DNA from 2 places in the Kitasatospora sp. NPDC092039 genome. Region 1 is predicted to be linked to the other one. Evidence: riboswitches for the same ligand, from Rfam matches in the RefSeq annotation. Region 1 holds a riboswitch; the other holds the start of a gene.
What was found. A riboswitch is a leader RNA that binds a small molecule or an ion and turns the genes downstream of it on or off. The one in region 1 is predicted to bind cobalamin.
Positions count from the first base shown of each region.

Region 1 (9,843 bases):
GCCTCCAGCACGCGGACGGCTCCTGGCCGAGCCTCATCCCCGCTGCCGGCGACTCCGACGTGGACAGCACGGCCATGGCCGTCATGACCCTGGCCCTCGTGCCCGGGGACGAGGCGGCGCAGGCGGTCGACAAGGGGCTCGGCTGGCTCGCCGCTCGGCAGCTGCCCGACGGCGGCTTCCCCGGTGCGGCCGGCGACTCCACCAACTCGGCCGCGCTCGCAGTCCAGGGCATGACGCTGCGCAAGGCCACCTACGGCGGGCAGATCGCCAAGGCGCTCGACTTCCTCGCCGGCCAGCAGAACGGCGACGGGGGCTTCAACGTCGCCTCCGCCGGGCAGCGAGGCTCGGACGTCCGCGCGTCCACGCAGGTGATCGGCGGTGCCACCGGGATCTCCTTCGGCACGCTGTCCCGGAACCTCGGCGGCACGCCGACCCCGACGGGCACGCCGACCGGGAGCCCTACTGGCACGCCGACGTCGACTCCGACCGGCACGCCGACGGGGAGCCCCACCGGCACGCCGACGTCGACTCCGACCGGCACGCCGACTGGAAGCCCCACGGGGACGCCGTCGGGGACTCCCACCGGCACGCCGAGCCCGACGGGCTCGCCCACCCCCACCGGATCCACTTCGTCCGCCGCCGCTCCCGTGACCAGCGGCGGCCCGACCACCTGGCCGGCCGGCGGCATCGATGCCCCGGCCGGAGGCGGCGGTGCCCCCGCCGAGGGCGTGGCGGCGCGGACCGGTTCCGGCAATCTGGCCAGCACCGGCACCCCGGCCCTGGCCCTGACCGCGGGCGCCGGTCTGCTGACCGCCCTCGGCGCAGTGGCCGTCCTGGTCGCCCGCCGCCGCACCGCGGCCACCCCGGGGCGGCACCGGTGAGCCGGGGGCTCGGCAGCCGGCTCGGTCGGCTGTCCGGGGCGGCGGCGGTGACCCTCGCCCTCGCCTTCGGCGGCGTCGCCGTGGGCGCAGCCCCGGCTGTTGCGGCGCCGTTGCCGATGGATCAGTGCACCACGACCTCCGGGGTCGTACTCGCGGTGGACTTCGGGAAGTGGGGCGGCCCGCTGCTGCGCTCCTGCGGGACCACCCCGACCACCGGCTACGCCCTGCTCAACCAGGGCGGCTGGAAGACTGCCGGCACCGGGCACGACGGCCCGGCGTTCATCTGCCGGATCGGCTACAGCGGCTTCCAGAGCGGCAAGCAGTATCCGACCCCGGACCAGGACAAGTGCGTCCTGACGCCCCCGGCCACCGCCTACTGGTCGTACTGGCACGCCGACCCCGGGCAGAACGACTGGTCGTACAGCCAGCTCGGCGCGATGAGCTACCAGCCGAAGCCCGGCAGCGTGGACCTGTGGACCTTCGGCGGCACCAACATCGAAGGCACTGAGGGACGTCCGGCCTTCTCGCCGGACAGCCTGCGCGCGCACAACACCACCCCGGGTGGCTCGGCCTCCGACCCCGAGCCACCCCGGCCGCCGGCCGGCGGGTCCTCCGGCACTATGAACGGCGGGGCGAGCGGCGGCACCTCCGGAGGTGCCGGCTCCTCCGGCGGGAGCGCCGCCGGTACGTCCCATGAGGTGAAGCAGCCGCCTGCGGGCGGCGGCACAAGCGGGCCCGCCAGCGGCACGGGCGGTCGCAGCGCGCCCGTGAGCCCGTCGGCCGAGGCACCCGCACCACCCGCCCCGGCCCCCGGCGTCCCCGCCGAACCGACCGCCCCCGCCGAGACGCCTCCCGCGCAGCCCACTGACAGCCCGTCCGCCACCGACACCGGCGGCGCGACACCCACGGCTACCGGGGACCCGTCCTCCGCGAACGCAGCCGGCCCGACAGTGGTGGACGCGGCCCCGGCTGCCGACGCCCCGCACGAGAGCGGATCGGTGATCCCCGCCGTACTCGGAACCGTCCTCGTCGTGGTGCTCGGTGTGGCCACCCTGGTCGCCGCGCGACAGCGCCGCCGACGGGCCGAGTGATCCGGTGACCCTGCTCGACAAGCGCGACACGGCCTCCCCGCAGCGCGTCCCCGGCCTGGGCGCGGGGGGCCGGCGCAGTCCACGGAACCTGCACCCGCTGGCTTGGTGGACGTGGGCGCTGGCGCTGGCGACGGCGGCCAGCCGCACCACCAACCCGCTGCTGCTCCTGCTCGTCCTCGCCGTGCTCGGCTACGTGGTCACCGCCCGCCGCAGCGAAGCCCCGTGGGCGCGCGGGTTCACCTACTACCTGTGGGTGGCCCTGACAGTGGTGGCGATTCGGGTGGCCTTCCGGTGCGTCTTCGCCACCGGCGTCACCCCGCATGACCACCTGCTCTTCTCGCTGCCGCACATCCCCACGCCCGCCTGGTACGCGGGCATTCAGATAGGTGGCCCCGTCTCGCTGGAGGCCACGCTCTCGGCGGCCTTCGACGGGCTGCGGCTGGCGTGCCTGATCTGCTGCATCGGCGCGGCGAACACCCTGGCCAACCCCAAGCGGGCCCTTCGCGTCCTACCGGGCGCGCTGTACGAGCTCGGCGTCGCCGTCACGGTGTCACTGAGCGTCGCGCCACAGCTGGTGCAGAGCGTCCAACGCGTGGCCCGGGCACGGCGGTTGCGCGCCGGACAGCGCAAGGGCATACGCGCGTTGCGCGGCATCGTCGTGCCGGTGCTGGAGGACGCGCTGGAACGCTCACTCAGCCTGGCCGCCGCGATGGACTCGCGCGGCTACGGGCGCTCCGGCACCGCCTCCCGGCGTTCCCGCCGGCTCACCGGTGCGCTGATGCTACTCGGCATGTGCGGCCTGTGCGCCGGGGTGTACGGGCTGCTGGACGGAACGGCCCCCGCCGCGCTCGGCCTGCCCGCCTTCGTGGCGGGTGCCGCCCTCTGCGTGGCGGGTCTGCTGCTCGGCGGGCGGCGGGTGCGGCGCACCACCTACCGGCCGGACCGCTGGCGGGCCGCCGAGTGGGCGGTCGCCGGCTGCGGGGTGACCGCCGCCGTCCTGCTGTTCGCCACCGTCGGCTACGACGCCACCGACCTCAGCCCCTCCCTTTACCCGCTGACCTGGCCGACGCTGCCGCTCGTCCCGGTGCTCGCCCTGCTGCTCGCGGGCGCCGCCGGGATCGTCTCCCCGACACCGGGCCGTACGCCCATACCCGTTGGCGCCCCCTCAGGACCAGCGACACCCGCGACACCCGCACCGACCGCACGACCTCCGAGGTGAGCACGTGATCCGATTCGACCAGGTCAGTGTGGTGTACGACGGCGAGACCACGCCCGTCCTGTGCGACGTCGACCTGTACATCCCGGAGGGCGAGCTCTGCCTGGTGGTCGGCCGCACCGGCGCCGGCAAGTCCACCCTGCTCGGCGCCGTCAACGGCCTGGTGCCGCACTTCACGGGCGGCACCCTGCGCGGCCGGGTCACCGTGGACGGCAGGGACACCGCCCACCACCCGCCGCGCGAACTCGCCGACGTGGTCGGCGTGGTGGGCCAGGACCCACTGGCCGGCTTCACCACCGACACGGTGGAGGAGGAACTGGCCTACGTCATGGAGCAGTTGGCCATCCCGCCGGACGTCATGCGCAAGCGCGTCGAGGAGACCCTCGACCTGCTCGGCCTGGCCGACCTGCGCCACCGCGCCCTGTACGAGCTCTCCGGCGGCCAGCAGCAGCGCGTCGCCATCGGCTCGGTGCTCACTGCGCATCCCCGCGTCCTGGTCCTGGACGAGCCGACCTCCGCGCTCGACCCGACCGCCGCCGAGGAGGTGCTGGCCGCGATCACCCGGCTCGTCCACGACCTCGGCGTGACCGTCCTGCTGGCCGAGCACCGCCTGGAGCGGGTCGTCCAGTACGCCGACCGGATCGCCTACCTGCCCGGCGACGGCACCGTCGTGCACGGGCCGCCCGCCGAGGTCTTCCGGACCACCACGATCGCACCGCCCGTCGTCGAACTCGGCCGCCTTGCCGGATGGGAGCCGCTGCCGCTGTCCGTACGAGACGCCCGCCGCGCCGCCGCGCCGCTGCGCGAGCGGCTCACCGTCACGCCCGTTCCGCCGCCGCGCCGGGCAGCCGCGGCGGCGGAACGGGTACTGGACGCCCGGGGGGTGGTCGTCCGGTACGGTCCGGTGGCCGCCGTCCGGGAGGCCGACCTGGCGTTGCGCGCCGGGGAGGTCACCGCGCTGATGGGCCGCAACGGCTCCGGCAAGTCCTCACTGCTGTGGGCCCTCCAGGGCTCCGGCCCCCGCCACGGCGGCAGCGTGAAGGTCACCGGGGCCGACGGCGGCCCGGCCAAAGACCCCAAGCGCCTTTCCGCGGCTCAGGCCCGGCAACTGGTCGGGCTGGTCCCGCAGACCCCCACCGACCTGCTGTACCTGGAGACGGTCGCCCAGGAGCTCGCCCAGAGCGACCTGGAGGCCCGCCGTGCCGCCGGGCCGACCGCGCGGCAGATCCTCGACCGCCTGGCCCCCGGGATCCCCGACGACACCCACCCCCGGGACCTCTCCGAGGGGCAGAAACTGGCGCTCGTCCTGGCGATCCAACTGGCCGCCGCACCAAGGGTCGTGCTGCTGGACGAACCCACCCGAGGGCTCGACTACCATGCAAAGGAAGCACTCACCGGCATCGTGGACGCCCTCGCCGCCGAAGGCCGTACGGTCGTGGTCTCCACCCACGACGTCGAGTTCGTCGCTTCCGCCGCCGACCGCGTGGTCGTGATGGCCGAGGGCGAGGTCGTCGCGGACGGCCCCACCGCCGAGGTCATCGTCGCCTCGCCCACCTTCGCCCCGCAGACCGCCAAGATCCTCGCCCCACTGGACTACCTGACAACCCGGCAGGTGGCCGAGGCCCTCGTGATGGCGGAGGCCGCCCGATGACCGCCGTCCGCATCCCCGGCCGGGCCCGCGTCATCGTCGCCCTGGCCGCCTTCGTCGGCCTGACCGCCTTCACCTGGCCGTTCGTCGTCGCCCCAGGGAAGTTCGGCTCCTCCTACGCCCCGCCCCTGATCTTCGGCGCGCTGCTCGTCCTGGTGCTCGCCGTCGTCATCGCGGAGATCTCGGCCGGCGGCATCGACGCCAAGGCGCTCGCCATGCTCGGTGTGCTGTCCGCCGTCAACGCCGGCCTGCGCCCGCTCGGCGCCGGAACGGCCGGGGTGGAGACCGTCTTCTTCATCCTCGTCCTTGCCGGCCGCGTCTTCGGCCCCGGCTTCGGCTTCACCCTCGGCTGCACCTCGCTCTTCGCCTCCGCCCTGCTCACCGGCGGTGTCGGCCCCTGGATGCCCTACCAGATGTTCGGCTGCGCCTTCGTCGGCATGCTGGCAGGGCTCCTGCCGCGCGTCCGCCGCCGCTGGGAAGTGCCGATGCTGGCTGCCTACGGCGCGTTCTCCGGGTACCTGTTCGGCTTCCTGCTGAACCTGTCCTTCTGGCCGTTCTCGACCGACCCGAACAGCTCTATCGCCTACCTCCCGGGCTTGCCCTTCACCGAGCAGTGGCACCGCTACCTGCTCTTCGACCTCGCCACCTCGCTCGGCTGGGACACCGGCCGTGCCGTCACCACCTTCACCGCCGTGCTCGTCGTCGGGCCGTCCGTGCTCACCGTCTTCCGCCGCGCCGGCCACCGAGCCAACTTCGAACCGACGGTGCGCTTCGAGGCTGCGGACGGCTCCAACGCCCCACCCGCGCAAGAACACGCCGCATGGCCAACCCGAGCGGCGCCCTCCTGATTCCGAAGGATTCACCACCCTGGAGAAACAGCTTTGCCCTGGACGGGGCCTGCCCGAACTGCTCGCCGGCATCCGCGAGGCGCTACCTCATGCCACGGACCCTCCGTCCGGTCCTGCCGTCGACACCGTCTCAGCATCCGGACAACTTGAGTGATTCGCTGTTCAGCTCCCACCGTCCTGCCCCTAAGCTGGCCGTGCAGCTGGTTCGCCCTGTCCGCCAGGCAGGGCGTCGTAAGAGGGAACCCGGTGACGCCTTTCAACTGGCCAGTCCGGGACTGCCCCGCAGCGGTGAGCGGGAACGACCGCCGTCATACGCACTGGACCCGGGTCGGGTCCGGGAAGCGACGGCCAGTAGGTGTCCGCCCTGGAACCAGGGTGGGTGTGCCCGCGAGTCCGAAGACCTGCCACTGCCCGTGCGCGACCGTTCGCGCGCGGCAATCCGGTGACCTCGAGGGCGGGTCGGCGACCACACCAGGCGGAGCCGCACATGCGTGCGGGCAGTCGCCCGGTTCGTCACCCCTTCGCGCCTTCGTCCCGTCCCGGGATCAGGAATCAGGCTCGCGAAGGAGAGTCCCTTGACAGCGAAGTCCGCAGCCGCGGCGACCGTGTACGGCTACCCCCGTCAGGGCCGCAACAGGGAACTGAAGAAGGCGATCGAGGGGTACTGGAAGGGCGCGGTCACCGCCGGAGCACTGCTGGCCACGGCCGCCGATCTGCGCCGGGGGAACTGGCAGCAGCTCGCCGACTCCGGCATCGAGGAGGTCCCGACCGGTGACTTCTCGCTCTACGACCACGTGCTGGACACCACCGTGGCCGTCGGCGCGATCCCGGCCCGGCACCGGGACGCGGTCGAGGCCGACGCGCTGGACGGCTACTTCGCCATGGCGCGCGGCACCCAGGACGTCGCGCCGCTGGAGATGACGAAGTGGTTCGACACCAACTACCACTATTTGGTGCCCGAGTTGGGGCCGGACACCGTCTTCGCGGCGAACCCGGCCAAGGCCGTCGGCGAACTGGCCGAGGCGCTGGCGCTCGGCCACGAGGCCCGGCCGGTGCTGGTCGGGCCGGTCACCTACCTGCTGCTCGCCAAGCCGGCGCCCGGCGTGGCCGCCGACTTCCAGCCGATCACCCTGCTGGACCGGCTGCTGCCCGTCTACGCCCAGCTGCTGGCCGCCCTGAAGGCGGCCGGGGCGGAGTGGGTCCAGCTGGACGAGCCGGCCCTGGTGCAGGACCGCACCCCGGCCGAACTGAACACCGCCGCCCGCGCCTACCGCGACCTCGGCGCCCTCACCGAGCGGCCGAAGCTCCTGGTCGCGAGCTACTTCGACCGCCTCGGGGACGCCCTGCCGGCCCTGGCCAAGGCCCCGGTCGAGGGCCTGGCTCTGGACTTCACCGGCCCCGCCGCCGCCAACCTGGCCGACCTCGCCGCCGCCGGCGGCCTGCCCGGCAAGCGGCTGGTCGCCGGGGTGATCGACGGGCGCAACATCTGGATCAACGACCTGGAGAAGTCGCTCGCCACCCTGGCCACCCTGCTCGGCCTCGCCGACCGGGTCGACGTCGCGCCCTCCTGCTCGCTGCTGCACGTGCCCATCGACGCCACCACCGAGCGCGACATCGACCCGCAGATCGCCCGCTGGCTCACGTTCGCCAAACAGAAGGCCGCTGAGGCGGCCCTGCTCGCCCGCGGCCTGCGCGAGGGCACCGGCGCGATCACCGCCGAACTCGCCGCCAACCGCGCCGACCTCGCCTCCCGCGCCAACTCGCCGATCACCCACGACCCCGCCGTCCGCGCCCGGGCCGCCGCCGTCACCGCGGCCGACACCCGCCGTGCCCAGCCCTACCCCGTCCGGGCCGAGGCCCAGCGTGCCCGGCTCGGTCTGCCGCTGCTGCCCACCACCACCATCGGTTCCTTCCCGCAGACCACCGAGCTGCGTCTCGCCCGAGCCGATCTGACGGCAGGACGGATCGACGCGGCCGGCTACCGGGAGCGGATGGAAGCCGAGATCCGCGAGGTCATCGCCTACCAGGAGAAGGCCGGCCTGGACGTCCTGGTGCACGGCGAGCCCGAACGCAACGACATGGTCCAGTACTTCGCCGAACAGCTCACCGGCTACCTCGCCACCCGGCACGGCTGGGTGCAGTCCTACGGCACCCGCTACGTGCGCCCGCCGGTCCTCGCCGGGGACATCTCCCGCCCGCACCCGATGACCGTCGATTGGTTCCGCTACGCGCAGGGCCTCACCGACCGCCCGGTCAAGGGCATGCTCACCGGCCCGGTCACCATGCTCGCCTGGTCCTTCGTCCGCGACGACCAGCCGCTCGCCGACACCGCCCGCCAGGTCGCCCTCGCCCTGCGCGACGAGGTCACCGACCTGGAGGCCGCGGGCGCCGCCGTCGTCCAGGTCGACGAGCCGGCCCTACGCGAGACCCTGCCGCTGCGGGCGGCCGACCGCCCGGCCTACCTGGACTGGGCCACAGGGGCCTTCCGCCTCGCGACCTCCGGGGTCCGGGCCGACACCCAGATTCACACCCACATGTGCTACGCCGAGTTCGGCGCGATCATGACCGCGATCGAGGATCTCGACGCGGACGTCATCTCCCTGGAGGCCACCCGCTCCCACATGGAGGTGGCCGGGGAGCTCGCCGAGGCCGGCTACCCGCGCGAGGTCGGCCCCGGCGTCTGGGACATCCACTCCCCGCGCGTCCCGAGCACCGACGAAGCCGTCGCGCTGCTGCGCGCCGGCCTGGCCGCGATCCCGGCGGAGCGACTCTGGGTCAACCCCGACTGCGGCCTGAAGACCCGCAGCTGGCCGGAGACCCGCGCCTCCCTGGACAGCCTGGTCGCCGCCGCCCGCCTGCTGCGCGCGGAGTTCGCCGGCTGACAATCGGCGTGAGGTCCGGGCGGGCGCGGCACGATTGCCGCGCCCCCCGCGGCTCGTGCCCTCCCGGGACCGTCGTGGGGCGCGGGTGACGGCCGTGACCGATGGGGGTCGAACATGATCAGGAGGCCGGCACCGCGCCGGGTCCGTATCAACGGAGAGGTCCTGGTCGTCCTCCCGGACCGGGAGTACGAGAGCCTGCTGGTCACCCGGCGGTAGCTCGGAGCGACCAGTGCGCGGATGCGGGTGCTGCAGCAGGCCCTGGCCGAGGCTCTGGCCAGACTGGCGGCGTCGGAGAACAGAGCACGGCCAGATGGCGACACGGGTGACCGGAAGCGGCGGCATCGGATGGCTCTGGGACTTTCGTGATCGAGCCTGCTCCCCGGATGGCCGGTGATCCAGCATGCCAATCTGTGGAATCCGTACACGGTCGGCCTGTGGATCTGCGGATTCTGCGGACCGCTAGGATCCGCACGAGCCCGCCGGTCGGTGATCACCGGAAGCCCCAGGAGGGCCGGCGGGGCCGGATCCCCGACGTTCCGAGGTGAGGACAACGGAAAGCCACGTGCCGGTCGCCCGGCGACCCGTGGTCCTGCGACGTGCCCGGTCGGAGGACGGATCGTGCCGCCACCAGCTGGTGTGGAAGGCCGGCCCGGGCTGGCGGATGGTCAGCAGCGCGGTCCTGGGCGGCGGGATCGGCGAGCGCGGCTGGGTGCTGAACGCCCAGGTCCGGGCGGGCTACGACCGGATGGATCCCGACCGGCATCTGGCGGAACTCGCGGAGGCCGAGGGCCTGCGCGGGCCCGGCGTCGGACTGATGACCGCCGCGGAGGTCGACGAATCCACCTGGGCCGAGGACAACAGTGCCGTCGCCCTGGTGACGACCGGCATCGGTGTCCCGACCTGGGCCGCCGCCTCCCCCACCACCGTCCCGGTCCCCGCCGTCCCGGCGCCCGCCCGGTACGTTCCCGGCACGATCAACATCCTCGCGGTCGTTCCGGCGCCGCTGTCCGACGCAGGCCTGGTGAACCTGCTGGCGACCGCCACCGAGGCCAAGGTGCAGGCTCTCCTGGACGCCGGCTACGCCTGTTCGGGCACGCCGTCCGACGCGGTGTGCGTGGCGGTCCGGGCACCGGACGCGCGTGGGGAGGTCGATCCGTTCGGCGGCCCGCGGTCGCTCTGGGGCGCCCGGCTGGCCCGGGCGGTGCACCGCGCTGTCCTCGACGGAGCGGAACTCGATCGCAGCCGACGGGCGTGTGGACCTGCTGCACCTCACCAGG
Region 1 covers NZ_JBIVSD010000006.1:317,987-327,829, forward strand. The annotation lists partial or broken gene ACIQI7_RS15270 (prenyltransferase/squalene oxidase repeat-containing protein) at 1-881, shown strand, start outside; gene ACIQI7_RS15275 (hypothetical protein) at 878-1,972, shown strand; gene ACIQI7_RS15280 (CbiQ family ECF transporter T component) at 1,983-3,191, shown strand; gene ACIQI7_RS15285 (ABC transporter ATP-binding protein) at 3,196-4,839, shown strand; gene ACIQI7_RS15290 (ECF transporter S component) at 4,836-5,684, shown strand; cobalamin riboswitch at 5,869-6,108, shown strand; gene metE (5-methyltetrahydropteroyltriglutamate--homocysteine S-methyltransferase) at 6,260-8,566, shown strand; gene ACIQI7_RS15300 (adenosylcobinamide amidohydrolase) at 9,150-9,843, shown strand, end outside.

Region 2 (9,843 bases), on a different contig from region 1:
CAAGCAGTCCGGCGGGCAGCTGGAGAAGGTCGGCGAGACCTACGGCACCGCCCCCTACGGGGTCGCCCTGGCCAAGGGCTCCAAGCTCACCCCGGCCGTCCAGGGCGCCGTCCAGTCGCTGATCGACGACGGCACCTACAAGCAGATCCTCACCAAGTGGGGTGTCGAGGCCGGCGCCATCGAAAAGTCGGCCGTCAACGGCGCCGTCAGCTGACCCTCGTACGCTTCATCTTCTCCCCCGAGGCCACACCGTGAACTCTTTGGACAAGGGGACGGCGGAGAAGGGGCGGCCTGAGACCATCAAGGCCGTCCCCGTCCGCCACCCCGGACGCTGGGCGGGCGCCGTCGTCATCGCCCTGCTCGCGGCGATGCTGCTGAGCGCCCTCTTCACCAACCCCGCCTTCAAGTGGGACGTCGTCGGGAAGTACCTGTTCCACGACAGCATCATGCACGGCCTGCTGGTGACGCTGGAACTGACCGTGCTCGCCATGCTCATGGGTGTGGTCGGCGGCATCATCCTCGCGGTGATGCGCCTGTCCCCGAACCCGCTGCTGGCCGGCGTCGCGTGGGTCTACATCTGGATCTTCCGCGGCACCCCGGTGCTGGTGCAGCTGGTGTTCTGGAACTTCCTCGGCCTGATCTGGGCCAAGCTGTCGATCGGCGTCCCGTGGGGGCCGGAGTTCTGGTCCGAGCAGACCAACGTGCTGATCCCGACCTTCGTCGCCGCGCTGCTGGGCCTCGGCCTCAACGAGGCCGCCTACATGGCGGAGATCGTCCGCGGCGGCATCCAGTCGGTGGACGAGGGCCAGAGCGAGGCCTCGCACGCGCTCGGCATGAGCCGGTTCCAGACCATGCGCCGGATCGTCCTGCCGCAGGCCATGCGGGTGATCATCCCGCCGACCGGCAACGAGACCATCTCGATGCTCAAGACCACCTCGCTGGTCTCCGTGATCTCCCTGGAGGAGATCTTCCGGGCCGGCCAGGTCATCTACTCCCGGAACTACCAGAACATCCCGCTGCTCATCGTGGTGAGCCTCTGGTACCTGTTCTTCACCTCGGTGCTGACCATCGGCCAGTACTACATCGAGCGCCACTACGCCCGAGGCTCCAACCGCACCCTCCCGCCCACCCCGCTGCAGCGGCTGCGGGGCCTGTTCGCCGGGAAGCCCGCCCCCAGGACGAACGCCGACGTCGTCCCGGGGCTCGAGGGAGGTGGTCACGTATGACCGATCTGACCAAGTCCCCCGCCGGCGCCACGGCGGCCGTCGAGCCCATGGTGCGCGCCGAGAACGTGCACAAGTCCTACGGCCTGGTCGAGGTGCTCAAGGGCATCGACCTGGAGGTCAAGCAGGGCGAGGTGTTCTGCCTGATCGGCCCCTCGGGCTCCGGCAAGTCGACCTTCCTGCGGTGCATCAACCACCTGGAGAAGATCAACGGCGGCCGCCTCTGGGTGGACGGCGAGCTGGTCGGCTACCGCCAGAAGGGCGACCGGCTGCACGAGCTCAAGGACCGCGAGGTCGCCCTCAAGCGGCGCGACATCGGCATGGTCTTCCAGCGCTTCAACCTGTTCCCGCACATGACCGCCATCGAGAACGTCATGGAGGCGCCGGTCCAGGTCAAGGGCGAGAGCAAGGCCGAGGCCCGCGAGCGCGGCATGGCCCTGCTGCAGCGGGTCGGCCTCGCCGACAAGGCGAAGAACTACCCCTCGCAGCTCTCCGGCGGCCAGCAGCAGCGCGTGGCGATCGCCCGCGCGCTGGCCATGAAGCCCAAGCTGATGCTCTTCGACGAGCCCACCTCGGCGCTCGACCCGGAGCTGGTCGGCGACGTCCTCGACGTCATGCGCGGCCTCGCCGAGGAGGGCATGACCATGGTGGTCGTCACCCACGAGATGGGCTTCGCCCGCGAGGTCGGCGACGCGCTGGTGTTCATGGACGGCGGTGTGGTGGTCGAGTCCGGCAACCCCCGCGAGGTGCTCACCGACCCCCGGCACGAGCGCACCAGGGCCTTCCTGTCCAAGGTGCTCTGAAGCCCGTACCACCGGCGCCCGGCAGACCCGTCCTGCCGGGCGCCGTCCCTTTCCCCGCCCGGGTAATAGGCTGGAATCCCCATCCGGGTAATAGGCTGGAGGCAGTCAGCCCGTTACCGAATCCTGGAAGGACCCCTGTGGAGCTCGCCGCCTACGCCGACCTCGCCGTCCGGCTGGTGAACACCGAGGAGCCCGAGCGCGGCACCGACGCGCTGACCTCCGTGGAGGCGGTGCGCGCCCTGTTCTCCGACTCCTCGCGGGCCGCCGCCCTCGCCGACGAGTCCGACCTGCCCCGGCTGCGGGCGGTACGGACCCGGCTGCGCGGGGTCTTCGAGGCCGCCGCCGACGGGGACGAGATCCGCGGCGTCGACCTGCTGAACAGCCTGCTCATGGAGTACCCGGTCAGCCCGCTGATCTCCGGGCACGACTACCTGGACGACGCCGGACGGCCGCGCTGGCACCTGCACCTGGCCGACAACTCGCCGACCGCCACCGCGCACTTCAGCGCGGTCGCCTGCATGGGCCTGGCCGTCCACCTGACCGAGCTGGGCGCCGACCGGCTCGGCATCTGCCAGGCCGCGCCCTGCCGCAACGCCTACCTGGACACCTCGACCAACCGCTCCCGCCGCTACTGCTCGGACCGCTGCGCGACCCGCGCCAACGTGGCCGCCTACCGGGCCCGCAAGCGCCAGGAGGCGGAGGCGGCGGCCCGCGAGTAGGTCCTGGAGGTCCTAGACCCCGTCCACCCAGGCGCCCAGCCGGCGGGCCAGGCCCGGCACCCGGGCCAGCCGCGGGGTGAGCAACAGCCGCTCCAGCCGGCGCCCCGGCGCCAGCCAGGCCGGGCTCGGCCGCAGCCGCAGCAGCACCCGGCCGAGCACCAGTTCGTCCGGGACGGCGCCGTAGCTGCGGCTGTCGCTGTCCACCGGACGGTTGTCGGAGAGCAGCCACCAGCCCTTGGACCGGCGCTCGACGGCCCGTTTCACCACCAGCAGGTCCTGCTGGAAGGGGTGCCGGAAGAGCACCACCGCCCCCGGCCGGACCGGCGCGCCGTAGCGGACCAGCAGCTGGTCGCCCTCGCGCAGGGTCGGTACCATCGACGGCCCGGCCACGTCGACCAGTCCGAACGGCAGCGCGCCGCCCCGGTCCCGTCCGCCGGCTCCGGCGCCCTCCGGTCGCGTGCTCCGCGCCACGACTCCTCCTCCCGCTCCGCCCCGCCCCCAGTCTGCCGTACGGACCGTCACCGGCCCGATGTCCGGATTACCCCGGTTCCGGGTCCGTCTTTTGCCCTAGGCCCGCCGCCCGACCGCGAAACCGCGAGGACGGAAGGGTAATCTCGGGCGCGGGAAGACGATCTAAGGAAGGACTCCCATGTTCTCTCGTCTGTTTGCACCGCGCGCCACCGCCCACGCCCACTGCGACCTGCCCTGCGGCGTGTACGACCCCGCCCAGGCCAAGCTCGAGGCCGAGTCGGTCAAGGCCACCCAGGAGAAGTACCAGGCCAACGAGGACTCGCACTTCCGCGCCCGCGCCATCATCATCAAGGAGCAGCGCGCCGAGGCCGTAAAGCACCACATCTCGGTGCTGTGGAGCGACTACTTCAAGGCCCCGCACTTCGAGAAGTACCCGCAGCTGCACCAGCTGATCAACGACACCCTGAAGGCCGCCTCGGCCGCCAAGGCGTCCACCGACCCGGCCACCGGCCAGGCCCTGCTGGACCTGATCGCCGAGGTCGACAAGATCTTCTGGGAGACCAAGCAGGCCTGAGCCTGACGCGTCGCCACCCGACCGCCCCCGTCCGCACAGCCGGACGGGGGCGGTCGCGCGTTCACCGCCCGACCCACCCCCGGTAAGGGTTGCCTGCCCTGAGTGGCTGTTATGCTGCCAGGGCGTCCGAGGGGGAAGTCCGGTGTGAATCCGGCGCTGACCCGCAACGGTGAGCGCGGCCGTACCAGCCCGTACGACCGCGCCAGCCCGATCGCCCTCGGCCGCTGACCTCCCGACAACTCGCCGCGGACTGCGAGGGGAACGGCGCCCCGGCACACCTGCGGCCCGCGCCCGCCCCGGCGCACCCGCGGCCCGAGGCAAGGCGTCCCCGTGAACCGCGCACCCGCAGACCGTGCAGCCGGCCCGCCCGCCCGGCGCACACCCGTCGCCCCGCTCGCCGTCGGCCTCGCCGTCGCGCTGCTGCTGTCGCTGGTCTGCGGAGTCGCCCTGGGCTCCTCCGGCCTCGGCCTGCCCCGGGTGCTGCGCCTGCTGGGCGCCGGGCTGACGGGTGGTCGGCTGGACGCGGGCGAGGCGGCCGCGTACGCGATCGTCTGGGAGATCCGGCTGCCGCGCACCGTGCTGGCCGCCGTCGTCGGCGCCGGGCTGGCCGCCTGCGGGGTCGCCGTCCAGGCGCTGGTGCGCAACGCGCTGGCCGACCCCTTCGTGCTCGGCGTCTCCTCCGGCGCCGCCGTCGGCGCCAACGCCGTCCTGCTGTTCGGGGCCTTCGCCTCGCTCGGGGTGTGGGCCGTCTCCGCCTCCGCCTTCGGCTCGGCCCTGGCCGCCATGACGCTGGTCTACCTCGCCGCCCGCACCGCGTACGGGCTCACCCCGCTGCGCCTGGTGCTCACCGGCACCGCCCTGTCCTACGGCTTCTCCGCCACCACCACCCTGATGGTCTTCGCCGCCGACCGCGGCGAGGCCGCCCGGGACGCCATGATGTGGCTGCTCGGCAGCCTCGGCGGCGCCACCTGGGGCAAGGTGCCGATCGCCGCCGCCACGGTGCTGGCCGGCCTCGCCTACCTGACCGGCGCCGGCGGGCGGCTGGACGCGCTCGCGATGGGCGACGAGACCTCCGCCTCGCTCGGCGTGGACCCGGACCGGCTGCGCCGCGAGCTGTTCGTGGTGACCGCCGCCGTCACCGGCACCGTGGTCGCCGTCAGCGGGGCGATCGGCTTCGTCGGGCTGCTGATGCCGCACCTGTCGCGGATGCTGGTCGGCGCCGGTCACCGCCGGGTACTGGTGGTCGCGCCGCTCGCCGGGGCGCTGCTGCTGGTCTGGGTGGACATCGCCTCGCGCACCCTGCTGGCACCCGCCGAACTGCCCGTCGGGGTGTTCACCGCGGTCCTCGGCGTGCCCGCCTTCCTGGTGATGATGCGCCGCCGCGGCCAGGCCTTCGGAGGCAACCGGTGACCGACGTGATCGAGGCGGCGGCCGGGACCGGGCCGACGCGGGCCCAGGACCTCGCCGTCGACGCCGTCTCGGTGGAACTGGCCGGCACCCGGCTGGTCCACGAGGTGTCCCTGGCGGCCGCCGCCGGGCAGGTGGTCGGGCTGATCGGCCCGAACGGCAGCGGCAAGTCGACCCTGCTGCGCTGCGTCTACCGGGTGCTGGAGCCGGCCGGCGGCGTGGTCCGGCTGGCCGGCGACGACCTGCACGCCCTCACCGCCCGGGAGAGCGCCCGCCGGGTGGCCGCGCTGACCCAGGAGCACTCCGCCGAGTTCGACTTCACCGTCTCCGAGGTGGTCGCCATGGGCCGGCTGCCGCACCGCCGCGGCTTCGGCGGCCCGGCCGCGGGGGACGCGGAGCGCTGCGCCGAGGCACTGCGCAAGGTGCGCGCCGGACACCTCGCCGACCGGGGCTTCCTGAGCCTGTCCGGGGGCGAGAAGCAGCGGGTGCTGTTCGCCCGCGCGCTGGTCCAGGAGCCGCGCCTGCTGGTGCTGGACGAACCCACCAACCACCTCGACATCGCCCACCAGTTGGAGGTGCTGGCGCTCGCCCGCGAGGCCGGCCCGACGGTGCTCACCGCGCTGCACGACCTCAACCTCGCGGCGGGCCACTGCGACCTGCTGTACGTGCTGCGGGCCGGCCGGATCGTCGCCTCCGGTCCGCCCCACGAGGTGCTCCGACCCGCCCTGCTCGCCGAGGTGTTCGGCGTCCGGGCCACCCCGGTGCGGCACCCCGGGACCGGCGCCCTCCAGCTGCTGTTCGACCGCCTCGACCACTCCGCCTGATCCGTCCCCCGGAGGAACCACCGTGCGCACCAAGGCCGTTGCCGTCACCACCCTGCTCGCCCTCGGACTCGCCGGCTGCGGCGCCGAGATCGCCCCGAAGGAGGCCGCCACCGCCTCCGCCCACTACCCGGTGACGGTGCGGAACTGCGGCGAGGAGCTCACCTTCGACCGCAAGCCCGCCCGGGCGGTGACCAACGACGTCGGCATCACCGAGCTGATGCTCTCGCTCGGCCTCGCCGACCGGATGGCCGGCTACGTGATGCCCGACGACAAGGGGAGGATCGACCAGGTCGCCTGGAAGGACGGCTACCAGCGGACGAAGTGGCTCTCCAAGCAGCAGATCACCAAGGAGATCGCGCTGGACGCCAAGGCCGACCTGGTCTTCGCCGGCTGGCACTACGGCTTCGACGAGGGCCGGGGCGTCACCCCGCAGGCCTTCCGGACGCTGGGCATCGACTCGTACGTGCTCAGCGAGTCCTGCCGCAGCGGCAAGGGCACCGAACGCGGCGTGATGGACCCGCTGGAGGCGCTCTACACCGACCTGGCCAACCTCGGCGAGATCTTCGACGTCAGGGACCGCGCCGACCGGCTGGTCGCCGACTTCAAGGCGCAGATCGCCGCCGTCCCCCGGCCCGAGCGCCGCCCGTCCGTCTTCCTGTACGACAGCGGGCAGGACAAGCCGTACACCGCCGGGAAGTTCGCCGCCGCGAACGAGATCATCGCCAGGGCGGGCGGGACCAACGTGATGGGCGACCTCACCGACAGCTGGGTCACGGCCGGCTGGGAGAGCGTGGTGCGGCGCGACCCGGAGGTGATCGTGATCAACAACTACGGCGACACCGGCGCCGAGGAGAAGCGGCGGTTCCTCACGTCCTTCCCGCCGCTGGCGAACGTGGCCGCGATCAGGAACGACCGGATCTTCGTGATGGACTACGTCGACCTGGTGGAGAGCCCGCGCAACCCGGCCGCGATCAGCGCGCTGGCCGGCTACCTGCGCACCGTGCCGGCCCGCTGACCGGCCCGGATCCCGCTCCCCCGGGCACGGACCGCCGGGCGTACGCTCAAGGTACGAGCCGACGGAACCCGACCGGAGGAGCGAGACCATGACCACCACGGCGGCCCCCGCCGCCTTCGACACCCGTGCACTGCGCGAGGGCATCGAGCGCTGCGACGCCGAGGTCCTCCTGGCGCTCTACGCCGAGGACGCCGAACTGCGCGTGGTCGATCGCAAGACCCAGCCCAGCCACCCCCTGGTGATGCACGGGCGGGAGGAGATCGGCGCCATGCTGGACGACGTCTACGGCCGCGAGATGAGCCACAAACTGGAACAGGTGGTGGTCCAGGGCGACCACGTCGCGTTCCTGGAGTCCTGCCGCTACCCGGACGGCGTCCGGGTGCTGATGTCCTCGATGGCCGGTCTGCGGGACGGCCGGATCGTCGACCAGACCTCCGTCCAGGCCTGGGACGAGACCGGTCCCGAGCAGTAGGCTCACAGGCATGATCCGCACCGCCGTCGCCACCGACGTCCCCGTCATCCACGCCATGATCCGCGAACTCGCGGACTACGAGCAGGCCCTGCACGAGGCGAAGGCCACCGAGGAGCAGCTGCGCGAGGCCCTGTTCGGCGCAGACCCGGCCGTGTTCGGGCTGATCGCCGAGGACGACGCCACCGGCGAACCGGTCGGCTTCGCGCTCTGGTTCCGCAACTTCTCGACCTGGCGCGGCACCCACGGGATCTACCTGGAGGACCTGTACGTCCGTCCCCGGGCGCGCGGCGGCGGCCACGGCAAGGCGCTGCTGCTGGAACTCGCCCGGATCGCCGTCGAACGCGGCTACTCCCGGGTCGAGTGGTCGGTCCTGGACTGGAACCAGCCCTCGATCGACTTCTACAAGTCGATCGGTGCGGTGCCGATGGACGAGTGGACGGTGTACCGGCTCACCGACGAGGCCCTGGCCGCCGCCGGACGGCGCTGAACGGCCCTGCGCAGTCCGGAGAAAGGGTCTGCCACCCTGCGTCGCAATGCCTTACCATGAGTAACTCCCGAACCGGGGTGCGGAAGGCAGAACGATGGCGGATCCGCGACGCCGGACCCCCTCCAGGGGTAGCAAGCGGTAACAAGCGGGGTACCAAGCAAGTACAGCGCGTCACCCAGGAGGCAAGGGTGTCCCAGATCGACGGCGATCTCGGTGTTCAGGACTTCGTGGAGGTCCGGCTGCCCGCAGCGGGGGCCTACCTCTCCGTCCTGCGAACAGCGACGGCCGGGCTGGCCGCCCGGTTGGACTTCACGCTCGACGAGATCGAGGATCTGCGGATCGCGGTCGACGAGGCCTGCGCCATCCTGCTCCAGCAGGCGGTGCCGGGCTCCGTGCTGTCCTGCGAGTTCCGGCTGGTCGGCGACTCGTTGAAGGTCACCGTCTCCGCCCCGACCACCGACGGCAAGGCCCCCGAGCGGGACACCTTCGCCTGGACGGTGCTCTCCGCCCTGGCCGGCGAGGTCGACTCCTCGGTCGGCGAGGACAAGACCGTGTCGATCAGCCTGCACAAGAAGCGCGGCGGCTCCTCCGCCCACTAGCCGGGCCGACCGCACCGCACCACCGAGCAGCACCGAGCAGCACCCGCGCAAGGGCCGTCCGCCGCTCCCCCGCCCCGGGGCCCGACGGACGGTCCCCGGTACCGCCACCCACGCGGTACGACCAACGAGACGATTCCGGGGCCAGCCGGCCCCGGTGCTCCCGGAACGGAACGGGGGAATGGCCGTGAGTGATCTGGACCGTACCGGCCTCGCGACGGCGGGACCTGCCGTACCGACCCAGGCGAGCGTTCCCGGCCTCGCCGCCAACGACGAAGCGCACCCGAAGGACGCCCAGCGGATGAGCCACCCCACCGAGCCGACGTCCGAGCCGACGCCTGCCGCCGCGCCCCCGCCGGACCCGGTGGACCCGGCGGCCCCGGCGGCCGGGACGGACGCGCCGGCCGAGACGGACGCGGCGGCCGAGACCGAGCTGCACGGCGCCGTGCCCGCCCAGGGCTCGCCCCGCACCGGCGCCCCGGACCGGGAGGCCGCCCGCGCGCTGTTCGTCCGGCTGTCCGCACTGCCCGAGGGCTCCCCGGAGCGGGTCGAGCTGCGCAACCAGCTGGTGCGGATGCACATCCCGCTGGTCGAGCACCTGGCCCGGCGCTTCCGCAACCGGGGCGAGCCGCTGGACGACCTGACCCAGGTCGCCACCATCGGCCTGATCAAGTCGGTGGACCGCTTCGACCACGAGCGCGGGGTCGAGTTCTCCACCTACGCGACGCCGACCATCGTCGGCGAGATCAAGCGGCACTTCCGCGACAAGGGCTGGGCGGTGCGCGTCCCGCGCCGGCTCCAGGAGCTGCGGCTGTCGCTCACCACGGCGACCAGCGAGCTCTCCCAGCGGCACGGCCGCTCCCCCACGGTGCACGAGCTGGCCGAGCACCTGGGGATCTCCGAGGAGGACGTCCTGGAGGGCCTGGAGTCCGCCAACGCGTACTCCACGCTGTCCCTGGACGTGCCGGACAGCGACGACGAGTCGCCGGCCGTCGCGGACACCCTGGGCGCGACCGACGAGGCGCTGGAGGGCGTCGAGTACCGCGAGTCGCTCAAGCCGCTGCTGGCCCAACTGCCGCCCCGGGAGCAGAAGATCCTGGTGCTGCGGTTCTTCCGGAACATGACCCAGTCGCAGATCGCCGCCGAGGTGGGGATCTCGCAGATGCACGTGTCCCGGCTGCTCGCCCGGACCCTGGCCCAGCTGCGGGAGAAGCTCCTGGTGGAGGAGTAGGACTGACGGCCGCTCAGCTCC
Region 2 covers NZ_JBIVSD010000008.1:124,183-134,025, reverse strand. The annotation lists gene ACIQI7_RS17985 (ABC transporter substrate-binding protein) at 1-214, shown strand, start outside; gene ACIQI7_RS17980 (amino acid ABC transporter permease) at 252-1,226, shown strand; gene ACIQI7_RS17975 (amino acid ABC transporter ATP-binding protein) at 1,223-2,026, shown strand; gene ACIQI7_RS17970 (CGNR zinc finger domain-containing protein) at 2,164-2,745, shown strand; gene sodX (nickel-type superoxide dismutase maturation protease) at 2,758-3,120, opposite strand; gene sodN (superoxide dismutase, Ni) at 3,395-3,790, shown strand; cobalamin riboswitch at 3,880-4,028, shown strand; gene ACIQI7_RS17955 (FecCD family ABC transporter permease) at 4,121-5,200, shown strand; gene ACIQI7_RS17950 (ABC transporter ATP-binding protein) at 5,197-6,021, shown strand; gene ACIQI7_RS17945 (ABC transporter substrate-binding protein) at 6,044-7,036, shown strand; gene ACIQI7_RS17940 (nuclear transport factor 2 family protein) at 7,125-7,508, shown strand; gene ACIQI7_RS17935 (GNAT family N-acetyltransferase) at 7,519-7,995, shown strand; gene ACIQI7_RS17930 (anti-sigma regulatory factor) at 8,184-8,594, shown strand; gene ACIQI7_RS17925 (RNA polymerase sigma factor SigF) at 8,779-9,822, shown strand.
Region 2: linked by a shared signal. The riboswitch ahead of ACIQI7_RS17955 (FecCD family ABC transporter permease) and the one ahead of metE (5-methyltetrahydropteroyltriglutamate--homocysteine S-methyltransferase) in region 1 are both predicted to bind cobalamin.